One region of the Geodermatophilus sp. SYSU D00710 genome, then DNA from elsewhere that is predicted to be linked to it. Evidence: riboswitches for the same ligand, from Rfam matches in the RefSeq annotation. Region 1 holds a riboswitch; the other holds the start of a gene.
What was found. A riboswitch is a leader RNA that binds a small molecule or an ion and turns the genes downstream of it on or off. The one in region 1 is predicted to bind S-adenosylmethionine.

Region 1 (14,230 bases):
TGCCCTCCTCGACGGCGGCCTTGGCGTTGCGCACCGCGTCCTCGATGCGGTGCTTGCGCTCCTTGAGCTCGACCTCGGTCGCGGCGCCGGCCTTGATGACGGCGACGCCACCGGCCAGCTTGGCCAGGCGCTCCTGCAGCTTCTCGCGGTCGTAGTCGGAGTCCGACTTGTCGATCTCGGCGCGGATCTGGTTCACCCGGCCGGCGATCTGGTCGGTGTCACCGGCGCCCTCGACGATCGTCGTCTCGTCCTTGGTGACGACGACCTTGCGGGCGCGGCCGAGCAGGGCGACGTCGGCGGTGTCGAGCTTGAGGCCGACCTCCTCGCTGATGACCTGGCCACCGGTGAGGATGGCGATGTCGGCGAGCATGGCCTTGCGGCGGTCACCGAAGCCGGGGGCCTTGACCGCGACGGACTTGAAGGTGCCGCGGATCTTGTTCACGACCAGGGTCGCGAGGGCCTCGCCCTCGACGTCCTCGGCGATGATGGCCAGCGGCTTGCCCGACTGCATGACCTTCTCCAGCAGCGGGAGCAGGTCCTTGACCGAGCTGATCTTGCTGTTGACGACGAGCACGTACGGGTCGTCGAGGACGGCCTCCATGCGCTCGGCGTCGGTGACGAAGTAGGGCGAGATGTAGCCCTTGTCGAAGCGCATGCCCTCGGTGAGCTCGAGCTCGAGGCCGAAGGTGTTGCTCTCCTCGACGGTGATGACGCCTTCCTTGCCGACCTTGTCCATCGCCTCGGCGATGAGCTCACCGATGGCGGTGTCGGCGGCGGAGATCGACGCGGTGGCGGCGATCTGCTCCTTGGTCTCGACGTCCTTGGCGCTGGAGAGCAGGTGCTCGGTGACCGAGGCGACGGCCTTCTCGATGCCCTTCTTCAGGGCCATCGGGTTGGCGCCGGCGGCGACGTTGCGCAGACCCTCGCGGACGAGCGCCTGGGCCAGCACGGTGGCGGTGGTGGTGCCGTCACCCGCGACGTCGTCGGTCTTCTTCGCGACCTCCTTGACCAGTTCGGCGCCGATCTTCTCCCAGGGGTCCTCGAGCTCGATCTCCTTGGCGATGCTCACACCGTCGTTGGTGATGGTGGGAGCACCCCACTTCTTCTCGAGGACGACGTTGCGGCCCTTGGGGCCGAGCGTCACCTTGACGGCGTCGGCGAGGGTGTTCATGCCCCGCTCGAGGCCGCGGCGCGCCTCTTCCTCGAAGGCGATCATCTTGGCCATGTGGTGATGTCCTCCATGCATGGATCGCTGCACGGCCGGGACCGGCGCCCGCGACGGACGACACCGGGGCCGCGGACGCTCCTACGGCCCGCGCTCCGGTGCCTCACCGTTCCGACCTGATTGGCACTCGGCACTGTCGAGTGCCAACCCGAAGTCTGGCACTCGCCCCTGCCGAGTGCAAGAACGGGGGGTGGGCGCCGGCTGTTCCCGGAACAGCGACGGCCCGGCCCCCCTGCGCGGGGGACCGGGCCGTGGCGCGGTGCCAGGAGTCAGGCGACGCGGACGCCGTCGGCCTGCGGGCCCTTCTCGCCCTGGACGACCTCGAAGGTGACCCGCTGGCCCTCGTCGAGGCTCTTGTAGCCGTCCATCTGGATGGCCGAGTAGTGGACGAAGACGTCCTGGCCGCCGTCGACGGCGATGAAGCCGAAGCCCTTCTCGGCGTTGAACCACTTCACGGTGCCCTGTGCCACGTGTGCTCCCACGGTGCGTGCGTGCGGACGGTTCCCCGTGGTCCGGGGACCGGGGTACAGCTCTTCCGCCCGTCGGACACGTGCGTGGAACTGACGACCGCGCGAGACGGTACAACAGGGACGCCGTCGTGGGGAGATGCCGCACACACGACTCGAGGACGACCGGGCGGGATGTCACCCGCCGGATCGACGGCCCCGAGCGTACGCCTCAGCCGATGAGGCCCGCCGACCGGACCGACCGCAGCGACGGCTCCACCCGGTGCGTCGGGCCGACCACCGGCGTCAGCGGGTCGAGGGTCTTGAGGCCCTCGCCGGTGTTGAGGACGACGGTCTCCCGCGCCGGGTCCAGCCGGCCGTCCTCGACCAGCTGCCGCAGCACGGCCACGGTCACGCCGCCGGCGGTCTCGGCGAAGACGCCGGTGGTGCGGGCGAGGTCGCGGATGCCCTGGACGATCTGCTCGTCGCCGACCCGGCCGACCGCGCCGCCGGTGCGCCGGATCGCGTCGAGCGCGTAGGGCCCGTCGGCGGGGTTGCCGATGTTCAGCGACTTGGCGATGCCGGTGGGCTTGACCGGCTTGACGACGTCCCAGCCGTTGTCGAAGGCGGTCGCGATCGGGTCGCAACCGGCCGACTGGGCGCCGAACACCCGCCACTCGGTGGCCTCGACGATCCCGGCGGCGGCCAGCTCGCGGAAGGCCTTGTCCACCTTGGTCAGCAGCGAGCCCGAGGCCATCGGGATCACGACCTGGGCCGGGATCCGCCAGCCCAGCTGCTCGGCGATCTCGTAGCCCATCGTCTTGGAGCCCTCGGCGTAGTAGGGCCGCACGTTCTGGTTGACGAAGGCGGTGTCCTCGAACTCGTCGGTCTCGGCGAGCTCGCTGGTCAGCCGGTTGACGTCGTCGTAGGAGCCGTCGACGGCGACCAGCGTCTGGCCGTAGACCGCCGACTGCACCACCTTGCCCGGCTCGAGGTCGGCCGGGATGAAGACGAACGACGGGATGCCCGCACGGGCGGCGTGCGCGGCCACGGAGTTGGCCAGGTTGCCGGTCGAGGCGGCGGCGATCTTCCGGTAGCCGAGGCCCCGGGCGGCCGTGGCGGCCAGCGACACCACGCGGTCCTTGAACGAGTGCGTGGGGTTGCCCGAGTCGTCCTTGACCCACAGCCCGCCGGTGACGCCGAGTTCGGCGGCCAGCCGGTCGGCGCGCACCAGCGGGGTCAGGCCCGGGTCGAGGGAGACGCGGTCGGCGGGGTCCTGGCCCACCGGCAGCAGCGCGGCGTAGCGCCAGATGTTCTGCGGGCCGGCCTCGATCTGCTCGCGGGTCACCGACCGGAGGGCCTCGGGGTCGTAGTCGACCTCGAGCGGGCCGAAGCACTCGGCACAGGCGTGCTCGGCGATCAGGCCGAAGGTGGCGCCGCAGTTGCGACAGACGAGGCCGCGGGCGGGACTCGGCGGGACCGGGCCACGCGCGTGCACGTCGGCCTGGGCGGATCCGGGAGCGGTCAGGGTCATGCGACGACTACCTCCTCATCTTCCCCGCGGCGGGCCGTCGAGCCGCGCGGGACGGAATTGGCACCTCTCGCCGCTCGCGCGGCGGGTTGCCGGGGCTTCACCGGGCCGTGTCCCTCTGCCCCTCTGGATGAGTGGAACGGGCCGGACTCTACCCGGCTGCCGGGACCGCCCCGCGGCCCGGCCATGCTGGGCGCCGTGGCAGCGCGCATCGTCTACACCGACCTCGACGGCACCATGGTCGGCCCGCGGGGGTCGTTCTGGCACGACGCCGGCGGGTCGCCCACCGCGGAGCCCGCGGCCGCGCTGCTGGAGCTGCACACCGCCGGGGTCGCGCTGGTGATCGTCAGCGGGCGGACCGCCGACCAGGTCACCGAGGCCGGGCGGATCTTCGCCGCCGACGGCGCGATCGCCGAGCTGGGGTCGCTGGTGACCTGGCGGGGCGGGCGCGAGCGGCACCACCTCACCGGCGAGCTGCCCGCCGGGTACGCCGGCCGCACGCCGATGGACGTGATGGCCGAGCTCGGCGTCGTCGAGGCGCTGTGCGCCGCCCACCCTGGCCGGCTGGAGTGGCACGCGCCCTGGCACGCCACGCACGAGGGCGACGCGCTGCTGCGCGGCTACGTCGACCCCCTCGCCGTCGACGCCTGGCTGGCCGAGCGCGGGCTGGGCTGGCTGACCCTCAACGACAACGGCGCCATCCCGGCGTCGGCGCGGCTGAGCCTGGCGCCGGAGGGGCAGCTGGCGCGGGTCTACCACCTCATGCCGCGTGGCATCTCCAAGGGCGCGGCCATCGCCTGGGACCTCGAGCGGCGCGGCCTGGACCCCGCCGACGCCGTCGCCATCGGGGACAGCGCCAGCGACCTGGACATGGCGCCCGCCGTGGGCCGGCTGTGGATCACCGCGAACGGCGCCGAGGTGGGGGGCATGGCCGGGCTGATGGACGCCGTCCCGAACGTCTCGGTGACCGAGGGCGCCATGGGCGTCGGCTGGGCCCAGGCCGTACGAGCGAGCTTGTGAGCGGGTCGCGCCGAGTGGGCCCCGGAGGGGTCCGCGCAGGCGCGACGGAAGGGCTCCACGTCCCCTGGGGGACGGCTCCTGGCCGCGGTGTCGCCCGGTAGGGCGACCGTTACGACGTGACGTCGCGGCGGGAGAAGTGGCGGAACGCCAGCGCGGTGAAGACGGCGACGTAGACGAGTGACTGGACCACCCCGCGGAACAGGTCCGAGGAGTCGACCGGGGTCTGCAGCAGGTCGGTCCACGCGAAGGACTCCGCGGTGGGGAACCAGTCGCGGATCCCGCCGAGCTGCTCGACCTGGTCGAGGATCGAGAAGACGATCGTGGTGAACACCGCACCGCCGACCGCGGCCAGGGGCGCGTCGGTGATCGTGGACAGCCAGAACGCCAGCGCGCCGACCACGAGCAGGTGCACGGACAGGTAGCCGAGCATCCCGGCCAGCCGCAGCAGCCCCTCGCCCTGCGGGAGGCTCACCCCGATCGGTGTGCGGATGTCGTCGAAGCCGAAGGCGATCCCGCCGGCCACCACCGCGACCAAGGCGAGGGTGAGCAGCGCGGCCACCGACAGCACCAGCGCGGCCAGCCACTTCTGCCGGAGCAGCCGCATCCGCGGCACCGGGGTGGCCAGCGTGTAGCGCAGCGACCCCCACTGCGCCTCGCTGGCCACGGTGTCGCCGAAGAACAGCGCGTAGACCACGACGAGGAAGAAGCCGGTGGTCGCGAACAGCACGAACAGCGTGAAGTTCAGCCCGCTGGAGGTGGCGACGTCGACCAGGTTGATCCGGCTGTTCTCCTGCGCGTCCTCGCTGGCGCCCAGCTGCAGCGCGGCGATGAGCACCAGCGGCAGGGCGACCATGAGCGTGAACACGCCCAGGGTGCGCCGCCGCTTGAACTGCCGGCGCAGCTCGACCGACAGCCGCAGCGTGCGCTCGGGCCGGTAGCCGGCGACCGCGCCGGTGGACTGGACGTGCTCGGTCGCGGTCACGACTCCCCCACGAGTGCCAGGAACGCGTCCTCCAGGCGGCGGCGCGGCGTGAACTGGTCGACGGCGACGCCCGCGTCCACCAGCGCCTGCAGCGCGGCCGCGCGGGAGGTCCGCGGCCCCAGCTCGGCGACCAGCCCCTCGTCGGTGCGCTCCACGGTCACGCCGGGCAGCCCGGACAGGACGGCGGCCGCGCGGTCGGCGTCGGCCGGGTCGGTCAGGCCCACGAGCACCGCGCCGCCGGTGCCGACGATCTCCTCGACCGTGCCCTGCGCGATCTTCTGCCCCTTGGCCATGACGACCACGTGGGTGCAGGTCTGCTCGATCTCGCTGAGCAGGTGGCTGGAGACGATGACCGTGCGGCCGGTGGCGGCGTAGGAGCGCAGCACCTCGCGCATGGCGTGGATCTGCGGCGGGTCCAACCCGTTGGTCGGCTCGTCGAGGACCAGCAGGTCGGGCAGGCCCAGCATCGCCTGGGCGATCGCGACGCGCTGCCGCATGCCCTGGCTGTAGCGGCGGACCGGGCGGTCGATGGCGGCGCCGAGGCCGGCGACCTCGATCGCCTCCTCCATGTGCGCGTCCTCGGCCGGCCGGCCGGTCGCCGCCCAGTACAGGGTGAGGTTGTCGCGGCCGGACAGGTGCGGCATCAGGCCGGTGCCCTCGACGAAGGAGCCCAGCCGGGACAGCACCGGCGCGCCCGGTCCCGCCGCGTGGCCGAAGACGCTGATCCGCCCCTGCGTCGGGCGGATCAGGCCCATGAGCATGCGCAGCGACGTCGTCTTGCCCGCCCCGTTGGGGCCGAGCAGGCCGAGCACCTGGCCGCGGCGGACCTCGAAGGACAGGTCGCGGACGGCGACGAAGCCGTCCTTGTAGGCCTTGGTCACGGCCTCGAAGCGCAGCGGCACGTCCTCGCCGTCGGGCTCGACCTCGGAGGTGACCCGCCGGCGCCGGCGGCCCCAGAGCACCGCGGCCGCCCAGCCGAGCAGGCCGAGGACGACGACGGCGCCGAGCAGCCACCACCAGCGGGAGGTGCCGCCGTCGGCCTGCGCCTCGCCCGCCACGCCGGGGACGGCGAGCACGGTGCCGCCGTTGCCGGCGCCGGCCAGGGACACCGAGTAGACGCCCGCCTCGGCCGGCAGCGCGAAGCCCTGGTCGGTGGAGCTGACGACGACCCGCATCGTGTGGCCTGCCTCGAAGCGGTGCACGATCCCGGGCAGCGTGACGGCGACCTCGGTGGGTGCGGAGGGGTCCGCGGACAGGCCGGTCAGCGACAGCGGGGCGACCAGCCCGCCGGGCAGCGTCTGGGCGCCGTCGGGGCCGACGTCGTAGAGCTTGGCGAACAGCGTCGCGGTGCCGGTGGGCGAGGCGACGGCGAGCTCGACGGTCGGGGCGCCGACCACCTCGACGGCCTCGTCGAGCGGCTCGGTGGAGAAGGCGGCGAACTGGCCGGGGATCTCCACGGCGGTGCCGCCGAGCGCGGAGGCGAGCGAGCCCAGGCCCGGGACGGTGGTGATCGCCGCGGGGGTGCCGCCGGCCGGGGTGACCACCGGCTGGAGCGCGCCGTCGAGGGCGAGCTCGGTGCGCGCGGTGGGCCCGGTCCCCGCGAGGCCGGGGTAGGCGTCGGTGACGACGCTCTGCGTGCCCCCCTGGACGCTGCCGAGCGTGCTGCCCAGGCCGCTGGGGACGGGGAACTCGAAGCCGGTGCCGGGGTCCTCGCCGCGGGCCGGGTCGTCCTCGTCGCGCAGGTGCCAGCCGAACCAGCCGGCGACGAGCTCGCGCAGCTCGGCGGTCTCCCGCTCGGACGGCTGGGAGTCGTGGCCGCCGGCGTACCAGACGACCTTCACCGGGGTGCCGTTGGCGGCGATCCCGCGGGCGTTGGCGTCGGCCTGACCGAGGCCGAACAGCGAGTCCTCGGTGCCCTGCACCAGCAGGGTGGGTGCGGTGATCCGGTCGAGCACGGCGGCCGGGCTGCTGCGGTCGAGCACCGCGGCGACCTCCGGCGTCAGGGTCCCGGTGGCCGCGGCGGCCTGGTAGGCGGCGCAGATGTCGGCGCGGAACCGGCCGCAGGTCAGCGCCTGCTCCACCGCGGCGGGGTCGACCGTGGACAGGTCGACCGGCAGGTCCTCGAGCGAGGGGACCGAGGCCGGGGCGGCGGCCGCGCCGTCGCCGGTGGCGCCCCCGCTGTCCTCACCGTCCTCGGCCTCGGCCGCCCCTCCGCCGCCGAGGGCGTCGAGCAGCCCGCCGCCGGGGGCCGACCCCACGCCGAAGAACAGCCCGGACCACAGGCGCTTGTAGACGCCGGTGCCGGGGTCCTGCGGGGTGGCCGCGGGGGTGGCGGCGTCGACGGCGCCGGTCTGGGAGGGGAACAGCGCGGCGGTCAGCGAGTGCCAGGTGATCTGCGGCGCGATGGCGTCGACCCGGTCGTCGTAGGCGGCGCCGAGCAGGGACAGCGCGCCGCCGTAGGAGGCACCGGCGACGCCGACGCGCGGGTCGCCCTCCCCGTCGAGCAGGACGTCGTCGCGCCCGGCGAGCAGGTCGAGCAGCGTGGAGAGGTCGGCGACCTCGTAGCGGGGGTCGTCGAGGCCGATCTGGCCGGTGCTCTCGCCGAACCCGCGCGCCGAGTAGGTCAGGACGACGAAGCCGCGGCCGGCGAGGTCGCGGGCGTCGTCGGCGACCGACTGCTTGCTGCCGCCGAAGCCGTGCGCGAGCACGACCGCGGGCGCCGGCTCGTCGGCGGTGGCCGAGCCGGGCAGGTAGAGGGTGGTGTCGAGCTCGACGGCGTCGGCACCGGAGCCGGAGGGGACGCGGGCCTCCTCGGTGCGCACCTCCTCGGCCGCGGCCGCCGCAACAGGCAGCGCGCCGAGCAGGGCACCGGTGAGCAGCAGGGTGAGCAGGGCGCCGAGCGCCGCACGGGCGCCGGGGCGCGGGCGGGGTGTCACGGGCCCGCGGACGGGACGCACGATGCGGCCAACGGACGGTGTCGCGCCGGTGTTCCGGCGGTGGCCGTGGGGTGTGTCGCGGGCAGGCGTCAGGGCCGCCACTCACCGGTGAGGACGACGACGAGGCCGGGGTCGGCCACGCCGGGGACGTCGAAGAACCGCTCGGCCGGCCCGCCGACCACGCCGGGGAACGCCTCCATGAGCTGCAGCGCCGACTGCCGCTGCTGCTCGTCGCCCGCGGTGATGAAGACCGTGGTGACGGCGACGCCGGGGCCGTCGTACTCGCCGACGCCGTTCGGCTGCCAGCCCTGGGCGCCGAAGGCCTCGGCGGCGTCCCCGGCCAGGCCACCCACGCTGGTGGCGTTGAGCACGGTCACCGGCACGCGGACCGGCGTGCCGGGCGCCTCGGCGACCGGGGGCAGCGGCTCCACCGACAGCGGCGGCAGGACGCCGGTGGGCGGGGCGACGGTCGCCGAGGGTGCGACGGTGCTCTGCGGAGCCGTGCTGGTCGAGCCGGCCTCCTGCGTCTGCGAGGAGGTGAAGCTGTACACGCCGAGCACGACCAGCGCGATCACGACCACGGCGAGCAGCGCCGGCACGACCCGACTGCGGCTCGGCGGGGCGTCGTCCTGGGTGGCGGCGCGCAGGGCGGCCCGGGAGACGCCGGCCCGGCGCGCGGCCTTGCGGCGCTCGGACTCCATCGCCTGCCGCTCGGCCTCCCGCGCCTGGCGCTGGGCCCGCATCGCGGCGCGGTTGCCGACCACGCCGGTGGAGTCGCTCGGGGGCCCGGTGGGCGGCCCGGTCTCCGGCTCGGGCGCGCGGTCGCGGACCCGCTCGCGGCGGCCGCCCCGGGCGACGTCCCGGTCGGGGATGGCCTCGGTCAGCGGCGCCGCGGCCCGGGCCCGGGCGACGTCGCGGTCGGGGATGGCCTCGGTCGACGGCGCCGCGGCGCGGCCCCGGGCGACCTCGCGGTCGGGGATGGCCTCGGTGGCGGGGGCGGCCGCGGCGCCCTTCGGGCGGGTCCAGTCGCGGTAGGGCGTGGCACCGGCGGCGTCCGGCGTGGCAGGCGCGGTCGCCGGGGTGGTCCGGACCGCGGTCGGCGGTGCCGCCGGAGGTGCCTGGGGCGTCCGGCTCCGGGCGGCGGGGCGGGCGGGCTGGTCCCACGGGTCCAGCGGCGCGACGGCCGGCTCATGGGCGTCGGCGTTCGGGGTCGGGACGGCCTGGAACGGCGCGACCGTGGTGAGCGGCGCCGCGGGCCGGGCCGAGGCGACCGGGGTGCTCGCCGCCGGCGGAGCCGCGGGTGCGGCCGCGGGCGGCGGTGCGGGGAGCCGCGCGGCGGTCGGCGGGACCAGCGGCGGGGCGGCCGACGGCGCGGGTGCGGGCTGCGCCGCCGCGGGGCGCGGGGCGGCGGCCGGCCGGCGGGTGGGGCGCTCCGCCGGCGCGGACGGCGTCGGGGGCGGGCTCTGCTGCGGGGCGGGCGCCTGGCGGGTGACGCCGTCGGCCGGCGGGCGGGCCCACGACGCCGGCCGTTCCGGCTCGGCGGCCCGCGCGGGGACGTCGGGGCGACCCGGCCGGCCGGTCAGTCGGCGGCGCCGCTCGGTCTCGTCGCCGAGCAGGGCGTCGCGGCGGCGCTCGGCGCGGCTGCGCAGCGGCCCGGTGAGGGTCGGGGCGTCGCTCCAGTCGGTGCCCTCGGACGCGTCGGCACCGTCCGGGACGGGATGCCCGGGGGCGGGGTCGGTGCGCCGGCGTCCACCGGCCACCGGGGCGGACGGCCGGTCCGGTTGGTCACCACCTGACGCCGCATGCCTGCCCACGGTGACCAAATCTAGATGGCGGACGAGCCCTTGCCCAGGAGCGACGGGGAACGCCGCTGGCGTCGCGCGCTGCGCAGGCGGCGCAGCCGGCGGACCAGCAGCGGGTCGGCCTCGAGTGCCGCAGGCCGGTCGACCAGGGCGTTCAGCACCTGGTAGTACCGGGTCGGCGGGAGGCCGAACTGCTCGCGGATGGCCGTCTCCTTGGCGCCGGGGTGGCGCCACCACTTGCGCTCGAAGGCCAGCATCTCGTGCTCGCGCCGGGTCAGGCCCGCAGGCTGCGCGGGATCCTCACCGGACACCGAGCCCGCCGGCGGGGAGACCGCGGGGTCGGGGTCGGGGGTCATGGTCGGGTCCGATCGATCGGGGGGAAGCCGTCACCGATGACGGTATGCCCCGTCGCCGACGTTTTCCCGCGTGTCGCGCCGCCGGTCTCAGGCCGGGGCCGTGACCTGCTCGGCCGCGGCCCGGCGACCGGCCGCCGCCCGGACCGAGCGCAGGCTGTCGACGGTGAACACGGCCAGGGCGGCCCACACGATGGCGAAGCCGACCAGGCGGGCGGGCGGCATGGGCTCGTCGAAGACGAAGACCCCGAGCGCCAGCTGCATCAGCGGCGTCACGTACTGCAGCAGCCCGACCGTGGACAGCGGGATCCGCCGGGCGGCCGCGGCGAACAGCAGCAGCGGCACCGCCGTGGCGATGCCCGAGGCGAGGAGCAGGAGCAGGTGGCCGGTGCCGGCCTCCCCCGCCGTCCCCCGGCCGGTGGCGTGCAGCACCCCCAGGAACACCACCGCGGGGAGGAAGGTCACCGCCGTCTCGACGAACAGGCCCGGCGCGGCCTCCACCCGGACCAGCTTCTTGAGCAGGCCGTAGCCGCCGAAGGTGGCCGCCAGCGTCAGCGCGATCCACGGCGGCCGGCCGTAGTCCCAGGTCAGGACGGCGACGGCGACGGCCGCCAGCGCCACCGCCGTCCACTGCAGCGGGCGCAGCCGCTCGGCGAAGACGGCGACGCCGAGCAGCACGCTGACCAGCGGGTTGATGAAGTAGCCGAGCGAGGTCTCGACCACGTGGCCGGAGTTGACGCCGTAGACGAAGACCAGCCAGTTCGCGGCGATGAGCACCGAGGCGCCGGCCAGGACGAGCATGGTGCGCCGGTCGGTGACCGCGGCCCGGACCAGCGCCCAGCGGCGCAGCGCCGTCAGCAGCAGGGCGACGAACAGCAGCGACCAGACCACCCGGTGCGCGACGATCTCGACGCCGCCGGCGGGCTCGAGCAGCGGGAAGTACAGCGGGAAGCAGCCCCACAGCAGGTACGCGGACAGGCCCGCCGCCGTCCCCAGCCGCCGCTCGTCCACGGCCGCACCGTACGCGGGGGACCCTCCGGGCCGGGGTGCGACCCGGGACCCGTGGCTAGCCGGTCTGGATGTACTCGACGAGGTGGGCCCGCTCCTGCTCGAGCTCGTCGAGGCGGGCCTTGACGACGTCGCCGATCGAGACGATGCCCAGCAGCAGGCCGTCCTTGGTCACCGGGACGTGGCGGACCCGGTGGTCGGTCATCGTGCGGGCCAGGTCGTGCACCGACGCGCTGGGCGGACAGGTGTGGACGTCGGCGGTCATGAGCGCCGACACCGGGCCGTCGAGCACCGCCGGCCCCGACTCGTGCAGCCCCCGGACGACGTCGCGCTCGGAGACGATGCCGTCGATGGCGCCCCCGCCGGAGGAGACGACCAGCGCGCCGATCCGGTGGCGGACGAGCAGGCTGAGGGCGTCCCGGACGCTGGCGGCCGGGTCGACGGTGACCACGTCGGGGCCCTTGTGGCGGAGCAACTGGGAGATCTGCACGGATGTCCTCCTCACCTGGCGGCGGCAGTGTCCTCCCGGACGGCGCCGGGGGGCAACGGTGCACGGCGCGGGACCGAATCGTCCGCCGGGTGGCCGGACGGGCCTACCGTGGACGCGTGCGCACCACGCGGCACGACGCCCGCCCGGCGTCCCCCTCGGTCCTCCAGTGGCTCCGCTACGCCTTCGGCGGGGGGCTGCCCCGCCGGCTCTCGCCCTGGGTGCTGTCGGACACCACCCGGCCCGGGTGGGTCCGCCGGCACGTGGCCCGCTCGCTGGTCCAGCTCTCGCCGCTCGTCGTGATCTGCCTGGTCGCCGTCCCGATGGCACTGGCCTACCGGGTGACCGCGGCCGCCGGCGGCCTCGTGGTCGGGCTGGTGTACTCGCTGGCGTTCATGGTGGAGACCACCGAGCACCGCGTGGCGAAGGCCGGCTACCCCGCCGGCACCGCCGCCCGGCTGCGTGAGGAGCGCGCCGAGCGGCGCCGCGGCGCCCGGGTCGAGGAGCGCTTCCCCTACCGGGTCGGCGGAGCCGGCAGCTTCGACTGAGCCGACGGGGGGACTCGAACCCCCAACCGCCCGATTACAAGTCGGGTGCGCTACCAGTTGCGCCACGCCGGCGGGACACGGGACCGGGTCCCGGGACGAGTCTAGGGACAGCGCGTGGGACGACTGCGCGGCGCCGGTCCCGGGCGTCCGGGCTGGCCGGCCCGCTCCTGCGGTGTTGCCCGCTCTCTTGCGGCGTCAGGGACACCGCAGGAGCGCCAGGGACACCGCAGGAGCACGACGCGGCCCCGCCTGACCCGGCTCAAGGCGCGCACCCGGCGGCCGATGCTGACGGCGTGGCACCGACCGACGACGTGGCCGCCCTCCTGCCGCTGGACCGCTCGCAGCTCGACGCGCTGCGGGAGCACGTCGAGTCGCTGCTGGAGGCGGGGGCCTGCGACCAGACCCGCCGCGCCACCGACGCCTGGGCCGCCCGCCACGGCATCGCCCTCGACCGGCTGCACGAGGGCCTCGAGGAGTTCGGCGGGTTCTGCGACTGCGAGGTCGTGATGAACGTCGACCCTGCCGTGGTCTTCCCGGCGGCGGGTCAGGCGGCGCCGGTGCCGGCGGAGGGTCCCTCGCTCAGGTAGCCGGCCGGGTCGCTGCGCGGGGACCCCTCGGCCAGCCAGCGGGCGAAGCCGGCGGGGTCGCGCCGCTCGAGCTCGTCGAGCGTCTCCTGGCGGCGCCGCACGATCGACTGCCGCGCCGTCGGGTGCAGTTGCCCGGCCAGCGCCGTGGTCGTGCTCAGCCACTCGCGGCCCAGCGCCGCGGTGGTCATCGTCGTCACCGGCGGCAGGAAGGTCACCGTGCCCACGGCCTCCCCCGGCCGGGCACCGCCCGCCGGCCGCGGCGCGGCGGCCGGCGTCCCGGCGATCGACCCCGGAGGCGACGCGAGGGTGGCGTTGCGCCGCGGCGGGCGCCCGGTGCGCGCCAGCCACAGCCCGAGGCCGCCCACGGCCAGGACCGCGCCGGCGATCACGGTGAGCACCGGGCCGCCCAGCGCCGCCGTGCCGGACAGGAAGAGCAGCACCGCCATCGTGGCCGCGCCGACGCGCCAGGCGGCCTCGAGCGGCGAGTGGCGGTCGAGGACGCCGAGGTCGGCACCGGACCCGCCCCCCGACTCGCGGGCCACACCGGCGGCCAGGCAGGCGGTCACGACCGAGGCCAGCCCGACCGCCAGCAGTCCGGGAGGTCGCAGGGCCAGCCCGCCGACGACGGCCACCGCCGTCGCGGTGAGGGCGGCCAGCCCCAGGAGCAGGCGGGCGGGGACTCCGCGGTCGGACACGAGCGCCTCCTGGAGGACAGGCCGGGCAGGGGGCCCCGTCCGCTCCGCGAGGACCGGCCGGGCTCCCCCTCTACCCCGCAACGGCCCGATCGCACACCGTGCACGGCGTGTCGCGGGTCGGCGGACCGCGCAGGGCAGGATCGCCGCGCGTGGGGACCTCCGTCGTCGAGCTCGGGCCGCGCCTGGCCGTCGTCCTGGTGCTGCTCACCGGCCTGGCGGCGGCCGTCGGCCGGCTGTCCGGGCTGGGCCAGGAGCGGCCGGTCGTGGTCGCCGCCCTGCGGGCCACGGTCCAGCTGGCCGCGGTGTCTGCGGTGGTGCTGCTGGTCGTGGGCTCGCTGTGGCTGTCGGCGGCGTTCGTCCTGCTGATGGTCCTCGTCGCGGCGGGGACCGCGGCCGGGCGGGCCACCGGCCTGCCGCTGCGCGCCCCCGGGGCGGCGCGCCGGGTGGCGACGGCGGCGCTGCCGGTGGCCGGCGGCGCGGTGCCGGTCGTGGCGCTCGTCCTGGCCAGCGGGACGGTCCCGCTGCGCGGCGCGGCGGTCGTCCCCGTCGCCGGGATCCTCGTCGGCGGCGCGATGACCGCGACGTCGCTGGCCGGGCGGCGGCTGCGGGA
Region 2 (14,230 bases), on a different contig from region 1:
GCCACCTACGGCGTCACCTTCCCCATGACGGACAAGATCGAGGTCAACGGCGACGGCGTGCACCCGGTGTACCAGCGGCTGACCACGGCCGCCGACGCGAACGGCGAGGCCGGCCCGGTGCAGTGGAACTTCGAGAAGTTCCTGGTCGACGCCGACGGCGCGGTCGTCGCGCGGTTCCGGCCGACGACCGACCCGGGCGCACCCGAGGTCCGCACCGCGATCGAGGCCCTCCTGCCGAGCTGAGCCTCGGGGCCCGTAGCCGGCGCCGGGAAACCGCCATTATCGCGTTGATGGCACCGGATCGCGGCGGCAGGAGCAGCATGGAGCCGTGGCCGACCTGCACTTCTACTTCGACCCCGTCTGCCCCTTCGCCTGGCTGACCAGCAGGTGGGTGCGCCTGGTCGCCGCGCAGCGCGCCTACGACGTCGACTGGCGCTTGATCTCGCTGCGGCTGCTCAACGCGCACGTCGACTACGCCGCGCACTTCCCGCCCGAGTACGAGGAGGGCCACACCGCGGGCCTGCGGCTGCTGCGGGTGTTCGCGCAGACGCGCGAGCAGCACGGGCGGGCGGCGGTCGGCGTCCTCTACGAGCACCTCGGGCAGCAGGTGTTCGAGACCGAGCCCGACCGTCCCGGCACCGCGGCCCGGCGCGGCACCGCCGCCTACCTGGAGCCGGTCCTCGACCGCGCCGGGCTGCCGCGGGACCTGGCCGCCGCGCTCGACGACGACCGCTGGGACGGCGTGCTGCAGGCCGAGACCGACGAGGCGCTGAGCCTGACCGGACGCGACGTCGGCACGCCGATCCTGCACTTCGAGCCGCCGGACGGCATCGCGTTCTTCGGCCCGGTGATCAGCCGGGTGCCTGCGGAGGACCGCGCGGCGGAGCTGTGGGACCACGTGGTGGGCCTGGCCCGCTTCCCGGGCTTCGCCGAGCTCAAGCGCAGCCTGCGCGAGCGGCCGCAGCTGCCCGCGGCGGGCGTGGCACCCGGCCAGGTCGGGGTGGAGGAGGAGTGGCGCGCGGGCAGCCGCCGGCTGGACGGGTGAGCACACCACCCGGCCACGGACTAAGGTGAGCCTCACCTAGCCCCTGCCCGTCCGGAGCTCGCCGGTGCCCGTCCCCAGCGCCACCAGCCGCCCTGCGGCGACCCCGGGGACCGTCGGGCGCCCGGCCCGCGCCACCCGCACCCGGCGCCGCGTGCTCGGCGTCCTCGTCCTGGCCGGGCTGGTCGTCGTCGCCTGTGCGGCGAGCATCGCGATCGGCACCCGCCCGCTGGGGCTGGGCACCGTCTGGACCGCCCTTTCCGACCGCTCGTTGGGCACCGAGGAGGCGGTGATCGTCTGGGACCTGCGGGTCCCGCGGACGGCGCTGGGCCTCATGGTCGGCGCCGCGCTCGGCGTCTCCGGCGCGCTCATGCAGGGGCACACCCGCAACCCGCTGGGCGACCCCGGCCTGCTCGGCGTCACCGCCGGGGCCTCGTTCGCCGTCGTCCTGGCGATCACGCTGCTGGGCGTCGGCACGCCGTCGGGCTACGTGTGGTTCGCCTTCGCCGGGGCCCTGGCCGGCACGGTCGCCGTGTTCGCGCTCGGCTCGGTGGGCAAGGGCGGGGCCACCCCGGTCACCCTCGCGCTGGCCGGGGCGGCGCTGTCCGCGCTGCTGTTCGCGCTGGTCCGGGCGCTGCTGGTCAGCGACTCCGACTCCCTCGACGCCTTCCGGTTCTGGGTGGTCGGCGCGCTGGCCGGCCGCGGTGCCGACGTCGCCTGGCAGGTGGCGCCGTTCATCGCCGCCGGCCTGGTGCTCGCGCTGCTCAACGCGCCCGCCCTGGACCTGCTCGGCATGGGCGAGGACGTCGCCCGCGGCCTGGGCCAGCGGGTGTGGCTGGCCCGCGGGCTCGGGCTGGCCGCGGTCACCCTGCTGGCCGGCGCGGCCACCGCCGCCTGCGGCCCGATCGCCTTCGTCGGGCTGGTGGTGCCGCACGTGGTCCGGGCGTTCACCGGGCCGGCGCACCGGTGGCTGGTGCCCTGCTCCGGCCTGCTGGGCGCGGTGCTGCTGCTCTCCGCCGACGTCGTCGGCCGGGTGGTGGCCCGCCCCGGTGAGCTGCAGGTGGGCATCGTGCTCGCGCTCGTCGGCAGCCCGTTCTTCGTGGCCCTGGTCCGCCGCCGCCGGACGGCGACGCTGTGAGGGCCCAGCCGTGACCGCCTCCGTCGACGCCGTCCGGCAGACGACGCCGCCCGAGCCCGGCGGGCGCCCGGCCGGCCGCGCGGTCACGGTGCGGATGGGGCCGGTCTCGGCACGGTTCCGCTGGCGCTCGGTCGTCGTCCCGCTGGCCGCGCTCGCCGTCGTCGTGCTGCTCGCGGCGGCCAGCCTGGGCCGCGGCGACTACCCCCTCGGCATCGGTGACGTGCTGCGGACGCTGGTGGGCGCCGGCGTGGACAGCCACCGGTTCATCGTGCTGGAGCTGCGTGCCCCGCGGACGCTGGTCGGGGTGCTGGTGGGCCTGGCGCTGGGCCTGGCCGGGGCGCTGTTCCAGACCTTCGCGCGCAACCCGCTGGCCTCCCCCGACGTCCTCGGCATCACCCAGGGCGCCTCGGTCGGCGCGGTCGCGGCGATCGTGCTCGGCGGCAGCGGCTCGGCGGGCGCGCTGCTCGGCGGCCTCGGCGTGCCCCTGGCCGCGCTGCTCGGTGCGCTGGTCGCGGGTGCCCTGCTGTTCGTCCTCGCCTGGCGCGCCGGGCTCGACGGCTTCCGCCTCGTGCTGGTGGGCATCGCCCTGTGGACCGTCGGCCAGGCGCTCACCGACTGGCTGCTCACCCGCGCGGAGATCTACGACGCCGCGGCCGCGTACGTGTGGATCACCGGCTCGCTCAACGCCCGCACCTGGGACCAGGCCGCGCAGCTGGCGGTCTCCCTCGCGGTGCTGGTCCCCCTCGCGCTGGCCGCCGGGCGCGTCCTGGGCGTCCTGCAGTTCGGCGACGACACCGCCCGCGGTCTCGGCGTCCGGCTGGCCAGGGCACAGGCGGCGGTGGTCGTCGTCGCGGTCCTGCTGGTCGCGGCGGCGGTGGCCGCGGCCGGTCCGATCGCGTTCGTGGCGCTCGTCGTGCCGCAGATCGCCGTCCGGCTGACCGGGGGCTCGCGGCCGCCGCTGCTGGCCTCGGGCCTGCTCGGCGCCGCGCTGGTCACCGGCGCCGACCTGCTCACCCGCACCGTCCTGCCCGAGGCGCTCCCGGTCGGCATCCTCACCGCCGCCGTCGGCGCGCCCTACCTGCTCTGGCTGCTCGTCCGCGGGAGGCGGACCCCCGCATGAAGACCTCCACCTCCGAGGCGCCCGTGCACGTGCCCACCCCCGTCCCCCCGGTCCGCCTGGCCGCCGAGGACCTGCGCCTGGCCTACGACGACCGGGTGGTCGTCGACGGGCTCGACCTCACCCTCACCGACGGCTCGTTCACCGCGATCGTCGGCCCCAACGGCTGCGGCAAGTCCACGCTGCTGCGCGCGCTGGGCCGGCTGCTGCGCCCGGCGGCCGGCCGGGTGCTGCTCGACGGCCGGTCGATCGCGAGGACGCCGACCCGCGAGGTGGCCCGCGTCCTCGGCCTGCTGCCGCAGACGCCGGTGGCACCGGCCGGCCTGACCGTGGCCGACCTGGTCGCCCGCGGCCGGCACCCGCACCAGAGCTGGCTGCAGCAGTGGTCGCGCGAGGACGAGGCCGTCGTCGCCGAGGCGCTGGCCTGGACCGACATGGCCGACCTCGGCGACCGCCCGGTCGACGAGCTCTCCGGCGGGCAGCGGCAGCGGGCCTGGATCTCCATGGCGCTGGCGCAGCAGACCGACCTGCTCCTGCTCGACGAGCCGACGACCTACCTCGACCTCTCCCACCAGATCGACGTGCTGGAGCTGGTGTCCCGGCTGCACGCGGAGCGCGGCCGCACGGTGGTCGTCGTGCTGCACGACCTCAACCTCGCCGCCCGGTACGCGCAGCGGCTGGTGACCATGCGCGACGGCGTCCTGATCGCCTCGGGCACGCCGCACGAGGTGCTGACCGAGCAGCTGCTGGCCGACGTCTTCGACCTCGAGGCCCGCGTGGTGCCCGACCCGGTGGCCGGCACCCCGATGGTCGTCCCGGTCCGCCGCCTCCGCTGAGCCCGGCGGGGGGTTGCCCCGGGGATCAGGGTCCCTGATCCCCGGGCGTCCTCCCTCACGTCCCACCGTGAGGGAGGACGCTCCACGATCAGGGACCCTGATCGTGGAACAGCGCCCCGTCAGGACTCCGAGCGGCCCTCGCGCCAGTAGCCCATGAACGCCACCGCGCGCCGGTCGACGCCGAGGTCGGCGACCAGGTGCCGGCGCAGCCGCTTGACCACCCCGGCCTCACCGGCCAGCCACGCGTAGCAGCCCGCGCCGGCCGCCGGGTCCTCGGGGACCTCCCACAGCGGCTCGGCATCGAGGTCGACGTCCTCCGGGGCGGCGCCCGGCGCCGCGGCGACGCCGAGGTCGACCAGCGCGGCGTGGACGGCGGGGACGAGCAGTTCGCCGCGCGGGCGGTCGGCGCGGGCCAGCCAGCGCACGGTCACCCCCTCGGGCAGTCGCAGGTCCTGCACGTCGCCGGCCTGCGGCACCTCCAGGACGGCGACCGCGCGCCGCCCGGCCGGCAGGGACTCGAGGATCGCGCCGACCGCGGGGACGGCGGTCTCGTCGCCGGCCAGCAGCAGGCAGCGCGCGGTCGCGGGCGGCGCCCACTCGACCCCCCAGGCGCGGCCGCGACCGGGCCGGTCCGGGCCCATGAGCACGACCGGGTCGCCCGGCGCGGCGTGCGCGGCCCAGGTCGCGGCCGGGCCGGCGTGCCCGTCGTCGACGCCGTGCAGGACGACGTCGAGGTCGACCTCGGCCACCTCCGGCCGCGCCGCGCGCACGGTGTAGGTGCGCAGCACCGGCCGGCGCTCCTCCGGCAGCGTGCACCAGGTGGGGTACCACTCGGAGCCGGCGGCGTGCAGCTCGGCCAGCGCTCCCGGGTCGGGGCCGAGGACGAGCTTGACGCGCTGGTCGTCACCGGCCACGCCGAACCCGCCCAGCCCTGGCCCGGTGAGGGTGATCCGGACCATCGACGGGCCCAGCGGGCGCACCCGGGCGACGACCGTCTCGAAGAACAGCCACTGCGGCAGCGCGGCGGCCGGGGCCTCGGTCGTCTCGGTCGTGGTCACTGCGGTCTCCGCTCTCCCGGTCGGACGGCCCGAGCGGACCGCGAGTAAGGCAAGGCTAACCTCTCCGCTGCCTGCGGGGGGAGTCCCCTGCCCGACCTGCGAGGAGACCCCGTGTCCCGACCCACGCGCCCGCTCGGCGCCGCCCTGGCGCTCGCCGCGCTGCTCGCCGCGAGCGCCTGCTCGACCGCCGAGGACACCCGGGCGGCCGGCTCGTCCGGGCCGGGCTGGTCGTTCACCGACGACGTCGGCACCACCGTCGAGCTCGACGCGCGGCCCGAGCGGGTCGCCGGCCTCAACGACGTCGCGTCGTCGCTGTGGAACCTCGGCATCGAGCCGGTGGCGACCTTCGGCCAGACCTCGGCCGCCGACGACGTGCAGTTCGAGGGGCGCGACCTGTCCGGGGTGGAGATCGTCGGCGAGAGCTACGGCGCGATCGACCTCGAGGCGCTGGCCGCCGCCGATCCCGACGTCGTCGTGACCACGGTCTACCCGGTGGACTCCGAGGGGACGCTGGACGGGACCCAGCCGCTGTACGGATTCGAGTCGCTGGAGCAGCAGGAGCAGGTCGCGCGGATCGCCCCGGTCATCGCGATCGCCTGGCGCGGGTCGGCCGCCGACGTCATCGAGCGCACCGCCGAGCTGGCCGGGGCACTCGGTGCCGACCTGGACGGCTCGGAGGCGCGCGCGGCCCGGCAGGCCTACGAGCAGGCGTCGGCCGAGCTCGCCGAGGCCGCCTCGTCCGGCGTCACCGTGCTGCCGGTGGCGGCCTACCCCGACGAGGGCTTCTACATGGCCAAGGCCGCCGACGACCCGTCGCTGCGCCTCTACCGGGACCTCGGCGTCCGGTTCGTCGACCCGGGCGGCGAGGGTTGGTTCTGGCAGACGGCGGGCTGGGAGAACGTGCCGCAGCACCCCAGCGACGTCCTGCTGTACTCGCTGCGCGGCGCGATGACGCCCGAGCAGATGTCCGGCCAGCCCACCTACCGGCTGCTGCCGGCCGTGCAGGCCGGGCAGGTGCACCCGTGGGAGTACGTCGGCATGGACCACGCCGCCCAGGCCCGCTACATGGAGCGGCTGGCCGGCTGGCTGCGCGACGCCCGGAAGGTGACCTAGGAGGGCAGCGGCGCCGGCGTCTCCGGGAGGGGCGCCGGCGCCGGGCGGGCGCGGGCGCGCGCGGTCTGGGCGAGCGCGATGCCGCCGAGGACGACCAGCCCGCCGAGGACCTGCCAGCCGGTGAGCACCTGCTCCAGCCACAGCCACGCGACCACCGAGGCGAACACCGGCTCGATCGTGGCCACCAGCCCGGCGGTCGTGGGCGGCAGGTGCCGCAGCGCGGCGATCGACAGCCAGAACGGCGTGATCGCCCCCAGGACGACGATCCACAGCACCAGCACCCACAGCGGCAGCGCCACCGCGCCCAGCGAGACCGGCACCCGGTCGGCGAGGACGGCGGGGTCGAAGCGCGTCCACGGCGCGGCGACCGCCCAGAACAACGCCGCGGCCACGAAGCTCCAGCAGGTCAGCGCCACCGGGTCGCGCTCGGCCGTGCCACGCTCGCCCAGGAGGTAGTAGGTGGCCAGGCAGACCGCCGCGGCCAGGCCCGCGACGACGCCGAGCAGGTCCAGCGAGCCCCCGCCCTGCCACACCTGCGCGACCAGCACCAGGCCGCCCAGTGACAGCGTCAGCGCCAGCCAGATGCGCGGGCGCACCGGCTCCTTCCGCACCAGCCGCACCCACAGCGCGATCCAGACCGGCGCGGTCATCTCGAAGACCAGCGCGATGCCGACCGGCAGCCGCCCGATGGCGACGTAGTACAGGAACTGCGTCAGGGCGACGCCGACCACGCCGAATGCGGCGACCAGCGGCACCTCGCGCCAGGTCAGCCGCAGCCGCCGCGGCGCGAGGACCGCCAGCGCGACCAGCAGCCCGGCCGCCGCACCGGCGCAGCGCATCGCCGTCAGCCAGGTCGGCGGGACGCCGGCCCGCAGCGCCAGCGTGGACACCGTGCCGTTGACGGCGAACAGGCCCGCCGCGGCGAGGGTGAGCAGGTAGCCGACGGCGGGCCGGCGGATGAGCGGCACCCGTCCGACTGTAGCGGGCGTAACGACATACGCCGCCTACCGGGGGTCACTGCCCCTGAGCCGGGTCCATCCCCATGACCTCCCAGACGTGGCCGTCGGGGTCGGTGAAGCTCGAGCCGTACAGGAAGCCGTGGTCCTGCGCCGGCATCCAGCGCCCGCCACCGGCGCCGAGGGCCTTCTCCACCAGCTGGTCGACCTCCTCGCGGCTCTCGCAGGACAGCGCGTACAGCGCCGCCGTGGCCGTGCGCGGGTCGGCGACCTGTGTCCCGTCGGGGACGAAGCCGCGCATCTTCTCGCGGGTCATCAGCTGGACGAAGATCGTGTCGCTGACGACCACCGAGGCCGACGAGTCGTCGGAGAACTGCTCGTTGATCGAGAAGCCGAGCGCGGTGTAGAAGGCGCGGCTGGCCGCCACGTCGGCGACCGGCAGGTTGAGGAAGACCATGCGCACGGGGCACTCCGTCCGTCGGGGGCCCGGCGGCCCCGGCGCGAGGGGAGACGGCCCGGCGCCGCGGAACTCGTCGCCGCGCGTGGCGCCCGGGGACGCCGGGCACCCTCGACGGCGTGAGCGAACCCCGGCCGCCCTGGTCCCGCCGCCGTCGCCGGCTGCTCACGTGGCTCGCGCTCGGCGCGGCGGCCGGCGGCCTGGGCGCGGTCACGCTGCCCGCGGAGGCCGGGGTGACGGCGGCCTACCTCGGCGCGCTGTGCGCGCTCCTGCTCGTCATGGCGGCGGTGCTCTTCTTCGCGGTCCCCGGGGCGGACACGGCCGGCACGCTGCTGCGCTCCACGCCGCTGGCCGGCGCGGTGTGCGTCGTGGCCGCCCTGCTGGCGCTGTCGACCGAGGGCCGGTCGCTGCGCTGGCTGTGGTGGACCGCCGCGGGCGCGGCCGCCGTGTGGGTCGCCACGGCGGCGTGGCTGACCCGCCGCAGCTGACCGGGCGGCACCCGGCGAGACTGCCCGGCGTGGACCTGCCCCCGGCCTTCTACCTCCCCGACGGCGACGGGTTCGCCGCCACCGCGCTGACCATCGGGCCGTGGGACCCGGGCCTGCAGCACGCCGGCCCGCCCGCCGCGCTGCTGGCGCGCGAGGTCGAGCGCACCGGCGGGATCGACGGCGGCCAGCCGGTGCGGCTGGCCTTCGACGTCCTCGGCCCCGTGCCGGTGGGCCCGGTGCGGGTGGGCGCGCGGGTGCTGCGCCCGGGCCGCCGGATCGAGCTGGTCGAGGCGACGCTGGAGGCCGGCGGGCGGCCGGTGATGCGGCTGACCGCCTGGCGGATGCGCGCCCGCGACTCCGCCGCCGCCGCGCACCCGCCGCAGCGGTTCCCGGTCGGGCCGCAGGACGGCCGGCCCGCGGCGTTCTCGGTCTTCCGCCAGGAGGTCGCCTACCACCGGTCGCTGGAGTGGCGCGAGGCCGGCGGCTCGATCAGAGGGACCGGCCCGGCGGCGACGTGGACCCGGCCGGTGTGCGCCCTCGTCGACGGCGAGCCGATCACGCCGCTGCAGCACCTGCTGGTGATGACCGACGCGGCCAGCGGCACCTCCGCGGCGCTGGACTGGTCGCAGGCCACCTTCGCCAACGTCGACCTCGTCGTCGCGCTGTTCCGGCAGCCCGTGGGGCAGTGGCTGGCGATGGACGCCGTCACCACGCTGGGGCCCACCGGGATCGGGCAGTGCGCGGCCGACCTCTACGACACGGAGGGGAGGGTCGGCCGCTCGGTCGCCTCGCTGTTCGTCGAGCCGCGCTGAGCGGTCCGCCCGGGCAGACCGGTTGGATGGGGGGCAGGACGCGACACGGACGGAGGACCTGACCGCCATGGGGCCGCTGACCGACCTGCTCGACTGGCTCGCCGGCCGCGGCCTGGAGATCGTGCTGATCATCCTCGGCTCGGTGCTGATCGCCCGCTTCATCACCTGGGTGGGCACGCGGATCACCGACCGCATCGACGCGCGCTCCACCGACGGCGACGTGCTGGTCCGCTCGGAGGCCGCCAAGCACCGGCACTCGCTGACCCAGGTGATCACCTGGGCGCTGATCGTCATGGTCTACGCGGTGGCGGTCTTCTACGTGCTCGCCCGCCTCGGCGTCCCGGTCACCGGGCTGGTGGCGCCGGCCACCGTGCTCGGCGTCGGGCTGGGCTTCGGCGCGCAGCGCATCGTCGGTGACGTCCTGGCCGGGTTCTTCCTCATCACCGAGCGGCAGTACGGCTTCGGCGACGTCGTCTCCATCCAGGTGGTCGGCGGCGGTGACCCCGCCGAGGGCACGGTCGAGGACGTCACGCTGCGGATCACCCGGCTGCGCTCGGCCGACGGCGAGGTGGTCACCCTCCCGAACGGGCAGATCGTCAAGGTCGTGAACCTCTCCCGCGACTGGGCGCGGGCGGTGGTCGACGTCCCGGTGCCGACCAGCGCCGACGTCACCCGGGTCAACGAGATCCTCCACGAGGTCGGCCGCGAGGCCTTCGCCGACGCCGGGCTGCGCCGGCTGCTGCTCGACGAGCCCAGCGTCATGGGCGTGGAGAGCATCGACCTCGAGCAGGTCAACGTGCGGGTGGTGGCGCGGACCCTGCCCGGCCGGCAGTTCGACGTGGGCCGCGACCTGCGCGAGCGGATCGTGCTGGCCTTCGCCCGCGCCGGGCTGACGCTGACGCCGAGCCCCGAGCCGGCTCCCCTGCCCGCTCGTCCCGCGCCGGCGGCGAAGCCGTGACCGTCCCCGGCGCCCCCCGCCCCGCCGAGCCCGCCGGCGGACCCGGCTCCGGCGGCGACCCGGCCGCCCGCGGCCGGTTCGGCCTGTCCGTCCTGCGCCGCACGCCCGGCCACATCGGACGGGCCCGCACCTCGACCGTGGTCCTGGTCCTGCTCTTCCTCGGCCTGGGCCTGCTCTACCTCTACGTGCGGCCCGACCCGGCCGGCACCGACCCGGCGGGCACCACGACGGTGACCACGCCCGCCCCCGCGCCGGCCGGCACCACGGCGCCCGCGACCGAGGCCCCGGCCACCGAGACCCCGGCCACCGAGACCACCGAGGCGCCGACCAGCCAGGCGCCGGCGACCACGCCGGAGGAGACCGCCCCGCCGACGACGGAGCCCCCGGCCGGCACGACCGGGGAGACGCCGTCGGCGCCGGTCCCGACGACCACCCCCGGTCCGGCGACGACGCCCGGCTCGGGACCGACCACCGTCTCCCCGCCCGGCTGACCCCGCCCGGGCGGAGGATGAGCCGCATGGTCCTGGGACTGCGCCGGCCGGTCGTGCAGGCACCGATGGCCGGCGGGCCCTCCACGCCCGCGCTCGCGGCTGCGGTGTCCGAGGCCGGCGGGCTGGGCTGCCTCGCTGCCGGGTACCGGACGCCGTCGGCGGTGCGCGAGGAGGTGCACGCCGTCCGGGCGCTGACCGGGCAGCGGTTCGCGGTCAACGTCTTCGTGCCCGGACCGCCGGCCGACGCCGACGCCGTGCGCCGCTACGCCGAGCGGCTCCGGCCCGAGGCCCGGCGCTGGGGCGTCGACCTGGGCGAGCCCCGGGCCGACGACGACGCCTGGGAGGACAAGGTCGCCCTGCTCGCCGAGGAGCGGGTGCCGGTGGTCTCGTTCACCTTCGGCCTGCCCCGCCCGGACGTGGTCGCCGCGCTGCACGCCGCCGGGTCCACCGTGCTCGTCACCGTCACCACCCCCGAGGAGGCGGTCGCGGCCCGCGACGGCGGCGCCGACGCGCTGGTCGTGCAGGGCATCGAGGCCGGCGGGCACCGGGGCGGACCGTCCGACCGGGACGGCGAGGGCGAGTACGGGCTGCTGCCGCTGCTCCGCCTCGTCGCCCGGGCCGTCGACCTGCCGCTGGTCGCCGCCGGCGGGATCCCCGACGGCGCCGCCGTCGCCGCGGTGCTGGTGGCCGGGGCGGAGGCCGCGCAGCTGGGCACGGCGTTCCTCCGCTGCCCCGAGGCGGGGACCGCCCCGGCGCACCGCGAGGCGCTCACCACCTCCGGGCGCACGGCGCTGACCCGCGCCTTCAGCGGCCGGCGCGCCCGCGGGCTGGTCAACCGCTTCCTCACCGAGCACTCCCCCGCTGCCCCGGCGGCCTACCCCCAGGTCCACCACCTGACCTCGCCGCTGCGCGCGGCGGCCCGGCGGGCCGGCGACCCCGGGGGGCAGAGCATGTGGGCCGGGCAGGCGCACCGCCTGGCCGAGGCCGTCCCCGCCGCCGAGCTGGTGCGGCGCCTCGACGACGACGCCCGGGCCGCGCTCGCCCGCGTGCACCCCGGGAACGACCGCCGCTGACCTGGGCTATCGTCGGGGGCAGGCTCACGAGAGGCAGCGCGAAGCACCTGGCTTGCTGCCCGGCAACCTCTTCCTCCGTCTGAGGTGCTCCCAGGGGAAGAGCCGGCCGTGCGGCGCCCGCTGCCCGGCAAGGACGGAGCACCTGTGCGCCGCAGGTCCTCCGGAGCGAGAGGAGACGGCGCGTGACCGACCCGAAGAGCTGGAGCTTCGAGACCCGGCAGATCCACGCCGGCACCAGCCCCGACCCCACGACGGGCGCCCGCGCGCTGCCCATCTACGCCACCACCAGCTACCAGTTCCGCGACACCCAGCACGCCGCGGACCTGTTCGCGCTGGCCGAACTGGGCAACATCTACACGCGGATCATGAACCCCACGCAGGACGCGCTCGAGCAGCGCGTGGCCTCCCTCGAGGGCGGGGTCGCGGCGCTCGCGGTGGCCAGCGGCCAGGCGGCCGAGACCCTGGCGCTGCTCAACGTCGCCGAGGCCGGCAGCCACGTCGTCGCCTCGGCCTCGCTCTACGGCGGCACGTACAACCTGCTGCACCACTCGCTGCCCAAGCTCGGCGTCGAGGTCTCCTTCGTGGAGGACCCCGACGACCCGCAGAACTGGCAGGCGCTGGTCCGCGAGAACACCAAGGCGTTCTACGGCGAGTCGATCGGCAACCCGAAGGGCGACGTCCTCGACATCGCCGCGGTCGCCGAGGTGGCCCACCGCAACGGCGTGCCGCTGATCGTCGACAACACCATCGCCACGCCCTACCTGGTGCGCCCGCTCGAGCACGGCGCCGACGTCGTCGTCCACTCGGCCACCAAGTACCTCGGCGGCCACGGCACCGCGATCGCCGGGCTCATCGTCGACGGCGGCGGCTTCGACTGGACCAGCGGGAAGTTCCCGGGCTTCACCACGCCGGACCCGACCTACCACGGCGTCGTCTACGCCGACCTCGGCGCCCCGGCCTACGCGCTCAAGGCCCGGGTGCAGCTGCTGCGCGACCTCGGCCCGGCGATCAGCCCGTTCAACGCCTGGCTGGTCGTACAGGGCATCGAGACGCTGTCGCTGCGGATGGAGCGGCACGTGGCCAACGCCCAGCGGGTGGCCGAGTTCCTCGAGGCCCACGACGAGGTGGAGTCGGTGCACTACGCCGGCCTGCCCTCCTCGCCGTGGTACGCCGCCCACCAGCGCTACGCCCCGAAGGGCGCCGGGGCGGTGCTCGCCTTCGAGATCCGCGGCGGGATCGAGGCCGGCCGGCGGTTCGTCGAGGGCCTGGAGCTGCACAGCCACGTCGCCAACATCGGCGACGTGCGCAGCCTGGTCATCCACCCGGCGTCCACGACGCACTCGCAGCTGACCGCGGAGGAGCAGCTGACCACCGGCGTCACGCCCGGTCTGGTGCGGCTGGCCGCCGGCCTGGAGGGCATCGAGGACATCCTGGCCGACCTCGAGGCCGGGTTCCGCAGCGCCAAGGAGGCCTGACGTGACCGGGGTGAGGGACGCCCCGGCGTCCCTCACCCCGCCGCGCACCGGCGGGTGGCGCGACGGCGACCCCGCCGGGGACCGGCTGTTCCTCGACCTGGACGGCCCGGTCCGGCTGGAGCGCGGCGGGGTGCTGCCCGGCGTCCGGGTCGCGTACGAGACGTGGGGGACGCTCGCGCCCGACGGCGGCAACGCGGTGCTGGTCGAGCACGCGCTGACCGGCGACAGCCACGTCACCGGTCCCGCCGGGCCCGGTCACCCGACGCCGGGCTGGTGGGCGCCGCTGGTCGGGCCGGGCGCACCGCTGGACACCGACCGGCTCTTCGTCGTCTGCGCCAACGTGCTCGGCGGTTGCCAGGGCACCACCGGGCCGTCCTCGACGGCGCCCGACGGCCGCCCGTGGGGATCGCGGTTCCCCGAGGTGACCGTCGCCGACCAGGTGCTGGTCGAGGCCGCGCTGGCCGACGCGCTCGGCGTCCGCCGGTGGGCCGCCGTCGTCGGCGGGTCGATGGGCGGCATGCGGGCGCTGGAGTGGGCGGTCGCGCTGCCCGACCGGGTGGCCGGGCTGTTCTTCCTCGCCTCGGGTGCCGCGGTCACCGCCGACCAGCTGGGCACGCAGACCACCCAGCAGGCCGCCATCCGCGCCGACCCCGCGTGGGCGGGCGGTGACCACCTGCCCGGGCCGGGACCGGTGGCCGGCCTCGGCGTCGCGCGGCGGATCGCCCACCTCACCTACCGCAGCGCGTTCGAGCTCGAGGAGCGGTTCGGCACCACGGTGCAGGACGACGGCCGCTTCGCCGTCGCCTCCTACCTCGACCACCACGCCGACAAGCTCGCCCGCCGCTTCGACGCCGGCAGCTACGTGGTGCTCACCGAGGCGATGAACACCTGGGACGTCGGCCGCGGCCGGGGCGGCGTGGAGGCGGCGCTGGCCCGCGTGACGGCCCGCGTCGTCGTGGCCGGGGTCGACAGCGACCGGCTCTACCCGCTGGGGCTGCAGCAGCGGGTGGCCGACGCGCTCGGGGTGCCGCTGCGGGTGCTGTCCTCGCCGTACGGGCACGACGGCTTCCTCGTCGAGGCCGACGCCGTCGGCGCGCTGGTGCGCGAGCTGCTGGGAACCTGAGGTCCCGCTTCCCCTCTCCCGGGGGGGGGGGGGGGGGGGGGGGGGGGGGGGGGGGGGGGGGGGGGGGGGGGGGGGGGGGGGGGGGGGGGGGGG

Region 2: linked by a shared signal. The riboswitch ahead of ACI78U_RS21630 (bifunctional o-acetylhomoserine/o-acetylserine sulfhydrylase) and the one ahead of thrC (threonine synthase) in region 1 are both predicted to bind S-adenosylmethionine.

Annotation. Positions count from the first base shown of each region.
Region 1 covers NZ_JBJGYX010000074.1:8,269-22,498, reverse strand. The annotation lists gene groL (chaperonin GroEL) at 1-1,225, opposite strand, end outside; gene ACI78U_RS22480 (cold-shock protein) at 1,495-1,695, opposite strand; gene thrC (threonine synthase) at 1,904-3,205, opposite strand; SAM riboswitch class I at 3,218-3,339, opposite strand; gene ACI78U_RS22470 (HAD family hydrolase) at 3,401-4,222, shown strand; gene ACI78U_RS22465 (ABC transporter permease) at 4,332-5,204, opposite strand; gene ACI78U_RS22460 (alpha/beta fold hydrolase) at 5,201-8,140, opposite strand; gene ACI78U_RS22455 (LytR C-terminal domain-containing protein) at 8,230-9,900, opposite strand; gene ACI78U_RS22450 (DUF3263 domain-containing protein) at 9,966-10,298, opposite strand; gene rarD (EamA family transporter RarD) at 10,386-11,306, opposite strand; gene ACI78U_RS22440 (CBS domain-containing protein) at 11,362-11,793, opposite strand; gene ACI78U_RS22435 (DUF5313 family protein) at 11,910-12,338, shown strand; tRNA gene ACI78U_RS22430 (tRNA-Thr) at 12,338-12,410, opposite strand; gene ACI78U_RS22425 (DUF2695 domain-containing protein) at 12,632-12,925, shown strand; gene ACI78U_RS22420 (hypothetical protein) at 12,883-13,620, opposite strand; gene ACI78U_RS22415 (ABC transporter permease) at 13,770-14,230, shown strand, end outside.
Region 2 covers NZ_JBJGYX010000067.1:13,972-28,201, forward strand. The annotation lists gene ACI78U_RS21560 (glutathione peroxidase) at 1-243, shown strand, start outside; gene ACI78U_RS21565 (mycothiol-dependent nitroreductase Rv2466c family protein) at 329-1,045, shown strand; gene ACI78U_RS21570 (FecCD family ABC transporter permease) at 1,110-2,180, shown strand; gene ACI78U_RS21575 (FecCD family ABC transporter permease) at 2,191-3,300, shown strand; gene ACI78U_RS21580 (ABC transporter ATP-binding protein) at 3,297-4,133, shown strand; gene ACI78U_RS21585 (siderophore-interacting protein) at 4,253-5,191, opposite strand; gene ACI78U_RS21590 (ABC transporter substrate-binding protein) at 5,303-6,304, shown strand; gene ACI78U_RS21595 (EamA family transporter) at 6,301-7,272, opposite strand; gene ACI78U_RS21600 (VOC family protein) at 7,319-7,717, opposite strand; gene ACI78U_RS21605 (hypothetical protein) at 7,837-8,205, shown strand; gene ACI78U_RS21610 (thioesterase family protein) at 8,235-9,017, shown strand; gene ACI78U_RS21615 (mechanosensitive ion channel family protein) at 9,085-9,975, shown strand; gene ACI78U_RS21620 (hypothetical protein) at 9,972-10,466, shown strand; gene ACI78U_RS21625 (NAD(P)H-dependent flavin oxidoreductase) at 10,493-11,539, shown strand; SAM riboswitch class IV at 11,562-11,679, shown strand; gene ACI78U_RS21630 (bifunctional o-acetylhomoserine/o-acetylserine sulfhydrylase) at 11,722-13,014, shown strand; gene metX (homoserine O-acetyltransferase MetX) at 13,016-14,137, shown strand.